One region of the Uliginosibacterium sp. H1 genome, then DNA from elsewhere that is predicted to be linked to it. Evidence: predicted binding sites of a transcription regulator. Region 1 holds the regulator's gene; the other holds the start of a gene.

What was found. Region 1 encodes FNR, which switches genes on or off when oxygen is low (the NO sensors DNR and NnrR bind a similar motif). Its sites were predicted from a motif close to TTGANCTAGNTCAA; they were not measured.
Region 2: VVD47_RS11155 (acetate uptake transporter) is a predicted target of FNR. The motif match lies at 4,537-4,550, and genes of this name have one in related genera.

Annotation. Positions count from the first base shown of each region.
Region 1 is NZ_JAYXHR010000001.1:1,576,109-1,582,207, forward strand. It holds gene VVD47_RS07185 (HU family DNA-binding protein) at 1-33, opposite strand, end outside; gene VVD47_RS07190 (HU family DNA-binding protein) at 300-698, shown strand; tRNA gene VVD47_RS07195 (tRNA-Thr) at 875-950, opposite strand; gene VVD47_RS07200 (heavy-metal-associated domain-containing protein) at 1,013-1,213, opposite strand; gene VVD47_RS07205 (sulfite exporter TauE/SafE family protein) at 1,210-1,971, opposite strand; gene fnr (fumarate/nitrate reduction transcriptional regulator Fnr) at 2,117-2,818, shown strand; gene VVD47_RS07215 (universal stress protein) at 3,174-3,617, shown strand; gene VVD47_RS07220 (hypothetical protein) at 3,648-3,881, opposite strand; gene VVD47_RS07225 (FixH family protein) at 3,956-4,501, opposite strand; gene ccoG (cytochrome c oxidase accessory protein CcoG) at 4,567-6,009, opposite strand; gene ccoP (cytochrome-c oxidase, cbb3-type subunit III) at 6,028-6,099, opposite strand, start outside.
Region 2 is NZ_JAYXHR010000002.1:342,972-349,070, reverse strand. It holds gene VVD47_RS11175 (YceI family protein) at 1-232, opposite strand, end outside; gene VVD47_RS11170 (cytochrome b) at 250-810, opposite strand; gene kdgT (2-keto-3-deoxygluconate transporter) at 1,178-2,182, shown strand; gene VVD47_RS11160 (amino acid permease) at 2,339-3,745, opposite strand; gene VVD47_RS11155 (acetate uptake transporter) at 3,801-4,439, opposite strand; gene VVD47_RS11150 (alkaline phosphatase PhoX) at 4,672-6,099, shown strand, end outside.

The DNA.
Region 1 (6,099 bases):
TTCAGATTTGTTCATGAGTGTTCCTGTAGTGATTTGAGCGCATGTCAGCACCGGCAACCCCGCCGCGCTGTGGCGCAATGATTACACAGCATTCGGCCGGTGGGGCCATCTATCGCTTTTTCATCAGCATATGAAGGACAGAAGGAATTGGCTGGACACCGGAAGGCATCTGCCCGCTAGAATCACGCCAGCGCGCAACTTGCTGTGCACGCTGCAACGTTTCTGACAGCAGAGGCGATCTTTCTTTTCTTACTTTCTGGATACTTATGGCAACCACCAAGAAAGCAGTAAAAGCTCCTGTGGCCAAGGCCACCAAGAAGCCCGCAGCCAAGGCTGCGCCCGCCAAGAAGGCCCCTGCCGCAAAGGCCGCGCCGGCCGCCATCAAGCCGATCAAGGACACCTTCACCAAGGCTGGCCTGGCGACTCACCTGGCAACCGCTGCCGGCGTCGAGCCCAAGGCCGCCAAGGCCGTGCTGGCCGCGCTGGAAGCGACCATCCTGGGCGCCATCCACAAGAAGGGTGCTGGCGAATTCACGCTGCCCGGCCTGCTGAAGATCGGCGTGCAACAAGTGCCCGCCAAGAAGAAGCGCTTCGGCAAGGACCCGTTCACGGGTGAAGAGCGCTGGTTCGATGCCAAGCCGGCAACGGTGCGCATCAAGGCCCGCGCACTGAAGAAGCTGAAGGACGGCGCAGCCTGATCGCATCAGCCTGCAAGAAAACGGCCCGCCTGAGCGGGCCGTTTTTGTTTTGCGCGGGGGTTTGCGAACGATGCGTGGCGTGGCCACCACTCGCGGTAAACCACTAGCGCTAAACACGCGACGCCAATCCGGCGACAAAGAAAAAGGCCCGCTTGCGCGGGCCTTTTTCCTGAAGCTGGTGCTGCTGACCGGAATCGAACTGGTGACCTACTGATTACGAATCAGTTGCTCTACCGACTGAGCTACAGCAGCGAAGAGGCGCGGATTTTACCTGCCACCCTGCCCTCAGGCAAGCTCGGCAACAGTCTTTCCCGTCAGGCCGGCACCTCGTAGCCTGCATCGCGCACGGCCGCGGCGAGCTGTGCTGCGCCCACCTTTTCCGGATCGAAACGCACGGTGGCCTGGGCTTGCGGCAAGGAGACCGTGACTTCGGCGACGCCGGGCAGACCGCTCAGCACACGTGTGACGGCGGCCGAGCAACCGCCACAGGTCATGCCCTGTACCGGGAGGGTCAATGTTTCGAGTGCTGCCCGATCTGATGCCATATCCAGTGCCATGTCGATTCCTCCGGTGTGCAGATCACGCCTTGCCACAGCTCACCACCCAGCGTCCGGGCGTGCCACAGACCCCATATGCCGAAGCCGAGCACCAGCAGTCCGCTGACGATGCGCAGGGCGCGTCCCTGCATGAATTGCCTGAAGCGCAGCATCAGCATGCCGGCCAGCAGCAGGTTGGGCAAGGTGCCCAGGCCGAACGCCAGCATGAGTCCGGCACCGTTCAGGGCCGAGCCGCTGACCAGCGCGGTGCCCAGCACGCTGTAGACCATGCCGCAGGGCAGGAAGCCCCACAGCATGCCGGTCGGCCATGCGCTGACGAAGCTGCCGGGCTGCATGCCGCGCCGCGACACCCAGGGGCGCAGGCGCTGCCACAACCGGTGACCGAGCCGCTCCGGCCAGGCCAGGACGCGGGTGAAGCCGAGGAGGTAGAGGCCCAGCGCGACCAGCATCAGGTTCGCGGCGACGTACAGGCCGATCTGGACGGGCAGCAGGTCGTTGAAAAGCAGGCCGGCGGAACCGATTGCGCCCAGCAGGCATCCGAGCAACGTATAGGTAGCGATACGGCCCAGGTTATAGCCGAGGTGGATGGGCCAGCGCGCGCGTGACGCGGGCTGGCGTGCGCCCATGGCGGCCACGATGCCGCCGCACATGCCCGCACAGTGGGTGCCGCCAAGCAGGCCGACAAGGAAGACCGCGATGTAGCCGGAATCGAACATGGCGAAGGGCTGAGTCGGCGCAAGTGTAGAACATCTTCGCCGGCCTCCAAACGTCGCGCAGAAAGCGCGATAATCACCTTTGATGATGATCAACAGGGGTTCTGCAGTGGAACACAAGACATTTTTCTCGATCACCCCAACCACCATGCGCGCGGCATGCTCCCAGTGCAACATGCGCGAACTGTGCATCGCGGTCGGCCTCGAAGACCAGGACCTCCACAAGTTGGACCAGATCGTCGCGCGTCGCAAGATCAAGCGCGGCGAACACCTGTACCGCGCGGGTGACACCTTCACCGCGATCTACGCCGTGCGCACTGGCTTCTTCAAGACCGACCTGATCGGCGACGAAGGCCAGGAGCAGGTGACCGGCTTCCAGATGGCGGGCGAAATCCTCGGCATGGATGGCATCAGCACCGACACCCACGTCTGCAATGCCACCGCGCTGGAAGACAGCGAGGTCTGCATCATCCCCTACGAGAACCTCGAAACCCTGTCGCGCGAAGTACCTTCGCTACAGCACCAGTTCCACAAGTTCATGAGTCGCGAGATCGTGCGCGACCAGGGCCTGATGGTGCTGCTCGGCTCGATGAAGGCGGAAGAACGCATTGCCGCGTTCCTGCTCAACCTGTCCACGCGCATGAAGGCGCGCGGCTACTCCGCGTCGGAGTTCCACCTGCGCATGACGCGCGAGGAAATCGGCTCCTACCTCGGCCTCAAGCTGGAAACCGTGAGCCGCACGCTGTCGAAGTTCGATGCCGAAGGCCTGATCGGCGTGCAGCACAAGCACATCCGCATCCTCAACGGACAGGGCCTGCACGACCTGCTCGATCACGGCACCAACACCTGAGTCTCCTGAGTGGCATCCACCGAGTCGCCGGCCGCAACGGCCGGCGACGACAGTCAGAGATTGGCACGCAGCAGGCGGAATGACATCGCCATGCATGCTCATCGAGTGGCGTGTAGCACCGCCGCGTAGCCACCTGACACCGCAGCACCGCGCATGGACGGTAGACCCGCAGCGCTTGCTGCGCGCATGCACCGCTGGCACATCCCGCTTTCAGCGCAGTCCTACGCCGCACTGGCGTTGACTTGCGTCAGGATGGGCCGACCACGCTGGTCTATGTTCATAGAAGGCGGACGGTCCGTGCCACATGCGGCGGACCCTGTTCCGGACCGCGCGGTACCACGACAAGGAGGGCAACATGTACAAGCACATCCTCGTTCCCACCGACGGCAGCGAGCTGTCTTCCGACGCCATCGACCAGGCCTGCATGCTGGCCCGCTCGCTCGGCGCCCGCGTCACCTTGCTGTATGTCCAGCCTGACTATCCCCAACCCATCGTGGGGGAAGGCGCATTGATCGCGCCGGAGCATCGCGATGACTACCTGCGGGGCGCAGCCGAACTGGCGGAGAAAGTGCTGCGGGAGGCTGCCATGCGGGTAACCCTGCATGAGGTATCGGTCGACACCCACACCGAGGTGAGCGACCGTCCCTGGCAGGTCATCGTGCACGTGGCGGAGCAACGCCAGTGCGACCTGGTGTTCATGGCGTCGCACGGACGACGCGGGCTCGCAGGCCTGCTGATCGGCTCCGAAACCCACAAGGTGCTGACCCACTGCAAGACGCCGGTGCTGGTCTATCGCTAGCAGCCGGCCGGCACTCATACCGGCGGCCGGCTAGGCCGCCGGACCGTTCTCGTACAGGGGCCTGGACAGGAAGACGGTGGCCAGGCTCGATGCCGCGCAGATCAACCAGAACGCGAAGAAACCCAGGGAGTAGGTCGCCAGCGGTGACCACTCGACCGGCTGGCCCAGGAGGTACAACTCCTGCGGGTTGACCAGGGTGAAGAAGAGCGCTTCGGCCAGGCCGGCGACGAAGAAGGACGGCCACAACACCAGTACCAGTTTCATCCCGCGTCTCCTTTTCCGCGCGTGGCGGAAGCGTGTCCTTCCGCGTGCAGCGGAGGGGTGTAGCTGTCAGGGCATCACCGGCTGGCTGCGTCGATGCGCAGTGCTTGTTGCAGGGGCCAGACCAGGTTGCCATCCAGCCGCCATGCATGTGTTGCGTCTTCGATGATGACATGCCAGCGACCCGTCGCCAGCCCGTCGAGCGCTGCGCCATCCTGAAGACGATAAACGCCCCCGCCGTCCTGCGCCGTCGTGCGCACGAAAGTGATGCGCCGGTCCTGTCCCCCTCGCGTCGGATGGGCCAGCGTCAGGTCGATGGCCGCCGGCAGTTGCAGGCCCTCGCGGCCGGACAGCTGCACGCGCACACCTGCGCCCTCCCCCACCAGTTCCGCCGCCAGCCCCATGTCGGCTGCCATGCGGCCACGCGCCAGGGTGCGGTTGATGGTCAGCCCCTGCTTGTAATAGTCCTCGGCCACCACGCCATCGGTGCCGTTCGCAGCGATGACGAAGGTGATGATGCCGGCCACCATCGTCAGCGCCGGAATGCCGAAGAGGATCCAGGGCCAGGGGTAATGCCACCAAGGGTGGGCGTCTCGATCGAGGCGGTGGGCGGGCGCATTCATGGGCGGGTAGTCGTGGTGGCTGTTTGTGGGCGACGCTTTTTTTATAGGTTCTTCTGAAGTGACGGTCAGGGCATGGTGAAGACGGATTTCTCACGGGCGTGCAGGTCCGGGTCATCCAGGCCTTTCACCTCGAAGTAGATCGCATGCGAGCCCTTTGGTGCCGCGTCCATCGGGGTACGCACACGCAGGGTCAGGCTGCGGTTCTGCTCCGGTTCCATGCTCACCTCGCTGGTGCCATCGATGCGTGCGCCGTCGATGCCGGACACCTGTATGCCGAAGCGTTGCGCGCGCTCGGCCATGTTCATCATCTGCAGCGTGTAGACGTTCTCGATGAACTCGCCTTCCACTTCGCGCGCCAGCGTGCGGCGATCCTTGATGACGTCCACCCTCAGCACGGAGCGCGTGGACAGCGACCACAGGAACGCCACGCAGAGGATGAGCAGTGCAGTGCCGTAGATCAGCACGCGCGGGCGCAGCACGTGACGCAGGATCGCCTTGCCGTCCCACTTCTGGCGGATCGCGTTCTCGGTGGAGTAGCGGATCAGGCCTGGCGGATAGTTCATCTTGTCCATGACCTGGTCACAGGCGTCGATGCAGGCCGCGCAACCGATGCACTCGATCTGCAGGCCGTTGCGGATGTCGATGCCGGTCGGGCACACCTGCACGCAGATGCCGCAGTCCACGCAATCCCCCTTGCCCGCCGCGCGATGGTCCTCGCCCTTGCGGCGCGAACCGCGCGGTTCGCCGCGCAACGTGTCGTAGGTGATGGTCAGCGTGTCGGCATCGAACATCACGCTCTGGAAGCGCGCATAGGGGCACATGTACTTGCACACCTGCTCGCGCATCACACCCGCCATCAGGTAGGTGAAGCCGCCGTAGAACAATGCCCAGAAGAGTTCCCAGCCGCCGATGTCGAACTGGAACATCGCCTGCAGCAGTTCGCGGATCGGCGTGAAGTAACCGACGAAGGTGATGCCGGTCCACAGCGACACCGCGCCCCAGGCACCATACTTGGCGCCCTTGATGGCGAACTTGCGCGCCGAGGGCGGTGCGGCGTCGAGCTTCATGCGCCGCGCGCGGTCGCCTTCGATCTTCTCCTCGATCCACATGAAGATCTCGGTATAGACCGTCTGCGGACACGCATAGCCGCACCACAGCCGCCCGGCCACCGCGGTGAACAGGAACAGGGAGAACGCGGAGATGATCAGCAGGACGGCAAGGTAGAAGACGTCCTGCGGCCAGAACACCCAGCCGAAGATGTAGAACTTGCGCTCGACCAGATGGAACAGCACCGCTTGGCGGTCGTTCCACGGCAACCAGCACAGGCCGTAGTAGAGCAGCTGGGTGATCCACACCAGCGCCCAGCGCCAGCGCGCGAAGATGCCGCTCACCGCACGCGGGTACACCTTCTGCCGCACCTCGTACAGCGAGTCGTCGGCGGCAACGATCGGCACCACCCGCGCCTTGGCGCGGATGCGCGGCTTGGTGCTGGCTGAGTCCTCGCTCATGAGCGGTGCCCCCGCTGCTTACTGCTGTCTGGACAGGCTGAGGACGTAGGCGGAGAGCAGGTGCACCTTGCTGTCGCCCAGCAGGTCATG
Region 2 (6,099 bases), on a different contig from region 1:
TGTCGAAGGACGCGCTGCCCTTGGCCGGCTGCGCGGGGTCGAAGGCGATGGTGCCCTTGAAGCGTTTGAAGCTGCCTTCCATGGGCGCGTTCATCTGCTTGTAGGTGAAGCTCAGCGCGCTCTTGTCGGTGACGAGGCGGGTGTAGTCGACGGCGCTCGCGGTGTGGCTGGCGAGGGTGGCGGCGAGCAGGGCGAGCGCGGCAAACGCGCTGCGCAGGGACGTGGAAGTCATCGGGTGTCTCCGGGAGATCAGGTTCTTCTGAGGAAGGGCAGCATGCGGGCGAGCACCTCGTCGCGGTCGATGACGTGATGCTTCAGTGCGGCGGCCACGTGCAGCACGACGAGCCCCGCCATGCCGTAGTTGAGGGCGAGGTGCAGGCTGGCCAGGCTGTTGCCCAGCTCGTTGTCACGCGCCAGCAGGTCGGGCAGCGGCAGCACGCCGAAGTAGATGGTGGGCACGCCCTTGGCGGAGCTCATCAGCCAGCCGCTGACCGGAATCGTCAGCATCAGCAGGTACAGCAGCCGGTGGGTCCATTCGGAGGCGGCGCGTTGCCAGCCGGGCATGCCGGCCGGTGCGGCGGGCGCGCCCTTGGCGAGACGCCAGCTGAGGCGGGCGACGATCAGCAGCCACAGCGTGACGCCGGCCCACTTGTGCCAGGAGAAGTACTGCAGCTTGGCCGGCGAGAACGGCATGCCGGTCATGTAGAAGCCGAGCGCGAAGGTGCCGACGAGGCCGAGCCCGACCAGCCAGTGCAGGCTGATCGCAGTGCGGGTGTATGGGGAACGGTGGAGCGGGTGGGGAGGAACCATGGCGCGGCGCGTGGCGAGACGGCGTCGTGAAGGCGGGGGCGGGAATCCAGCCGCGCAATCTAGCGGAGCGACCCGCCAGCCCGTAAGGCGCCCGGGCGCAAATGACAATTGCAGGATACGCAACAATAAAGGCGGAACTTTTCCGGCTTCCGGCACAATCCGGCATTGCCGCGGGCGATAAGCCGCGCGAATGCAGGCATGCCGACAAACGATCCGGGTGCGTGGCCGGACTTGATGAATGTCTTCTTCCGGCCCTATCCCGGTGGTATACCTGTGCTTGCGGCGCTTCGACCGAGCCTTGGGTCGATTCCGCAGGCAGTCCAGCCGGACCGCCCGGATCGCGCCATCGCCCACTACGAGATTGATCATGCAAATCAAGAAGACGATCGAACGCATCCCCGGCGGCATCATGATCGTGCCGCTGTTCCTCGGCGCCCTGCTGCACACCCTGGCGCCCGGCGCCGGCGCCTACTTCGGCTCCTTCACCAATGGCCTGATCACCGGCACCCTGCCCATCCTGTCGGTGTGGTTCTTCTGCATGGGCGCGAGCATCAGCATCCAGGCCACGCCCACGGTGCTGCGCAAGAGCGGCGTGCTGGTGCTGACCAAGATCGCCACCGCGGCCACCGTAGGCATCATCGCCTCGCACTTCATCCCGCCGGAAGGCGTCACTGCCGGCCTGCTCGCCGGCCTGTCGGTGCTGGCGATCATCGCGTCGATGAACGACACCAACGGCGGCCTTTACATGGCGCTGATGCAGCAGTACGGCACCAAGGAGGAAGCGGCGGCCTTCTGCCTGATGAGCCTGGAGTCGGGCCCCTTCATGACCATGGTGACGCTGGGCGTCGCCGGCCTCGCGGTGTTCCCGTTCCAGACCATGGTCGGCGCGCTGCTGCCCTTCCTGGCCGGCTTCGCGCTGGGCAACCTCGACCCCGACTTCCGCAAGCTGTTCACCGCGGCGGTGCCGGCGATGGTGCCCTTCTTCGCCTTCGCGCTGGGCAACACCATCGACTTCAAGGTCATCGCGCACACCGGCGCGCTGGGCATCCTGCTGGGCCTGTTCGTCATCGTGGTGACGGGCACCGTGCTGGTCATCGCCGACATCTTCCTGGCCAAGGGCAATGGCACGGCGGGGATCGCCGCGGCGTCGACGGCGGGGGCGGCGGTCACGGTGCCGAGCGTGGTGGCGAGCATCGAGCCGCAGTTCGCGCCGGTTGCCGCCAGCGCCACCGCGCTGATCGCAACCTCGGTGGTGGTGACGGCCATCATCACGCCCATCCTCACCTCGTGGTGGGCGCACAAGTGGGGCATCCTGTCGCCGGCCTACAAGAAGGCGCATCCGGACGAGGGGCCGGTGGCGACCAGCCTCTGATCCCGCCTCGGCGGTAGATCCCATGACCAAGGGCCGCATATGCGGCCCTTGTTCATTTCTTCATCCGTTTCCTCATGCCTGCCTTCGCCGGAACGATGGAACACGCGCGATCATGCTTGCGCCGCCGCGGTCTTCAGTCGGTGATGGAAGACCGTCTCAGGCCGCTGCCGCCGTCCGGCCGCGCATCCGCAACCGGTAGCCTGCCCAGATCAGCAGCAGCCAGGGGGGAATCAGCCACACCGCGATGCGGATGCCCGGCGTCAGCGCCAGCACCACGAGGATGAGCGCGAGGAAGGCCAGGCACAGGTAGTTGCCGAGCGGATGCCAGATGGCCGGGAAGCCGGTCGTCACCCCGCGCGCGCTCATGGCCTTGCGGAATTTCAGGTGCGCCAGGCTGATCATCGCCCAGTTGATGACCAGCGCGGACACCACCAGCGACATCAGGATCTCCAGCGCCTGCTGCGGCAGCAGGTAGTTCACCAGCACGCACAGCAAGGTGACCAGCGCGGACGCGGCGATGGCCGCGACCGGCACGCCGCGTTTGTCGGTGTGCGCCAGCGCGGCGGGCGCGTCGCCCTGCTTCGCCAGGCCGTAGAGCATGCGGCTGTTGCAATACACGCCGCTGTTGTAGACCGACAGCGCGGCGGTGAGCACCACGAAGTTCAGTACATGCGCCGCGATGTCGCTGCCCAGCAGCGAGAAGATGCGCACGAAGGGGCTGCCGCTGTAGGCATCGCCCGCCGCGTTCAGCGAGGTGAGCAGCGCGTCCCACGGGTACAGCGCCAGCAGTACGGCCAGTGCACCGATGTAGAAGATCAGGATGCGGTACACCACCTGGTTGATCGCGCGCGGAATCACCGTGCGCGGCTCGCTGGTCTCCGCGGCGGCGATGCCCACCAGCTCCAGCCCGCCGAAGGCGAACATGATGAAGGCCATCGCCATCACCAGCCCGCCTATGCCTTTCGGGAAGAAGCCGCCGTGCGACCACAGGTTGCTTACCGCGGCCTGCTCGCCGCCACGGCCGGAGAACAGCAGGTACAGGCCGAGCAGGATCATGCCGATGATGGCCACCACCTTGATGATGGCGAACCAGAACTCCGCCTCGCCGAACATCTTCACGTTGGCGAGGTTGATGGCGTTGATGAACAGGAAGAAGACCGCCGCGGTGGCCCAGGTCGGGATCTCCGGCCACCAGAAGTGCACGTACTTGCCCACCGCCGTCAGCTCCGCCATGCCGACCAGCACGTACAGCACCCAGTAGTTCCAGCCGGACAGGAAGCCGGCGAAGCGGCCCCAGTAGGCGTGCGCGAAGTGGCTGAAGGAGCCGGCCACTGGCTCTTCCACGATCATCTCGCCGAGCTGGCGCATGATCAGGAAGGCGATGAAGCCGCCGATGGCGTAGCCCAGGATCATCGACGGCCCCGCCAGCTGCAGCACCCCGGCCGAGCCGAGGAACAAGCCGGTGCCGACCGCCCCGCCCAGCGCGATGAGCTGGATGTGGCGGTTCTTCAGGCCGCGCTGCAGGCCGGTGTCGTGGGCGTTCTCGTGCCGCGTCGTGTCCATCCCTGCCTCCTCCTGTTGTAACCGGCCCGTCTCCGCGGGCGCGGAGTGTGCTTCGTCAGGCCGCCTTGCGCGTCAGCACCGCGGCGGGTGCGCTGCGCACCTGCTCGCCCAGCGGCAGTATGACGCGACCATACATCTCGTTGAGGATCTGCGCAGCCGCGACGTACACCGCGGCGAAACCGCAGAACAGCCCTTCCCACCCTGCCAGCACCTTCAGCGCATGGTTGCCGGTGGCGTCGGCCAGCGCAAGCATGAAGAACAGCACGGTGAGCGAGGCGAAGACGATCTGCGTGGCGCGGTTGAGCTTCAGCGTGCCGACGAACAGCACGGCGGTGAGCAGGCCCCACATGGCGAGGAAGGCGGTCATCGCGCCGGCGGAGTTCGCGGCGGCCAGCCCGGTGGCGGGCAGCATGATCAGCGCGGCCAGGGTCAGCCAGAAGAAGCCGTAGGAGGTGAAGGCCACGGTGCCGAAGGTGTTGCCCTTCACCCACTCCATCAGGCCGGCGCAGACCTGCGCCATGCCGCCGTAGAAGATGCCCATCGCCAGCACCATGGCGCCGAGTTCGAACAGGCCGGCGTTGTGCAGGTTGAGCAGGATGGTGGTCATGCCGAAGCCCAGCAGGCCGAGCGGCGCGGGGTTGGCGGTGCGATCTTGGTGGGCGGCGGGGTGAGCCGGCAGGGCATGGTTCGCCATCAGGGACTCCAGTGGGCAGGTCAGTGGGCAGGTTGTAGATACTGGCCGACGGTTGCCGGCACAGTGCGCATGCTGCGGGAGTTCCGGAATCGGCGTTTTCATCCACGTCAACCAAAGTGGCCGAAGTCCGCGGCCGCGCCGGCCGTGTAACCGGACCCACACACGCCCGTAACCCTGCGTCGCCATCCTCTCTGCCGCCGAACAAGGCAGCCTAAAAAACGGAGAGAAAACGATGCAATCCCACGAACACGATTTCGACGACGCGTCCGCCACTGACGTGTCCCAGACCCGCCGGGGTCTCCTCAAGGGCGGCTCCGCCGCCATCGCCGCGGCCTTCGCCGGCCCCATCGCCGCGATGGCCAGCCGCGTTGCGGAAGCCGCTTGCCAGCCGGCCGGCGCCTCGCTGCAGGGCATCAGCCCCTACGGCGAGATCCGTCCGGTTAACGACCTGACCACCGGCCTGCCGCTCATCTCGCTGCCGCCGGGATTCAGCTACAAGTCCTACGGCTGGCGCGGCGACATCATGAGCGACGGCCTGCCCACGCCGGGCACCCACGACGGCATGGGCGTGGTGCTGACCCGCAAGGTCGGCCGCAGCAGCGAAGTGGTGCTGGTGCGCAACCACGAGCAGTCCACCTCCAGCAACGCCAACAACATCATCGGCGCCAGCCGCGCCAACGTGGCCAAGCACGACGTGGGCGCCACCAACGGTGCTTACCAGATCGGCGGCACCACCAACCTGGTGTGGCGCGACGGCAACTGGGTGGAGAGTTTCGCCTCCTTCGGCGGCACCTACCGCAACTGCGCCGGCGGCTCGTCCAACTGGGGTTCCTGGCTGACCAACGAGGAGATCCTCTCCAACAGCGTCAGCAACACCGGCAAGAAGCACGGCTACATCTTCGAGGTGCCGGCCGATCCCACCGCGACGCCGACCAACGCCAACCCCATCGTCGACATGGGCCGCATGGCGCACGAAGCCAGCGCGCTGGATACGCAGACCGGCATCTGGTACCTGACCGAAGACCAGGGCAACGCCAACACGCTGTACCGCTTCCTGCCGAATAACGCCAACGGCGGCCTGAACTCGCTGCACGCCGGTGGCCGCATGCAGGGCCTGAAGGTGCGTGGCGTGATGAACGCCGACCTGCGCAACCCGACGCTGTGCCAGGAGTACGCCACCGAGTGGGTGGACATCGCCAACCCGGACATGGACGGCGGCTCGCTGACCACCGTGCTGGGCAACGTCACCGCCAGCGGCCCGTACCGCCAGGCCTACGCACGCGGCGCGGCGATCTTCGGCGCCAACGAAGGCTGCTGGGTCGCCAACGGCGTGGTGTACTTCACTGACAAGCAAGTGAGCTCCAGCCCGCTGCGCGCGGGTCGCATCTGGGCGCTGGACGTCGCCACCGGCACGCTGAAGGCGATCTTCGTCAGCAACGACATCACCGTCGGCAACTCGCCGGACAACATCTGCGTGAGCCCGCGCGGCGGCCTGCTGTTCAACGAGGACGGCTCGGGCACCGGTCGCAACGCCAATGGCGAGACCATCTCGGTGCCGGCGCAACGCATGATGGCCCTGCGGGCGGACGGCAGCTCCTATGTCTTCGCCGCCAACAACTACAACTTCAACGCGGTGCAACTGGCCGCTGCCGGCAAGGCC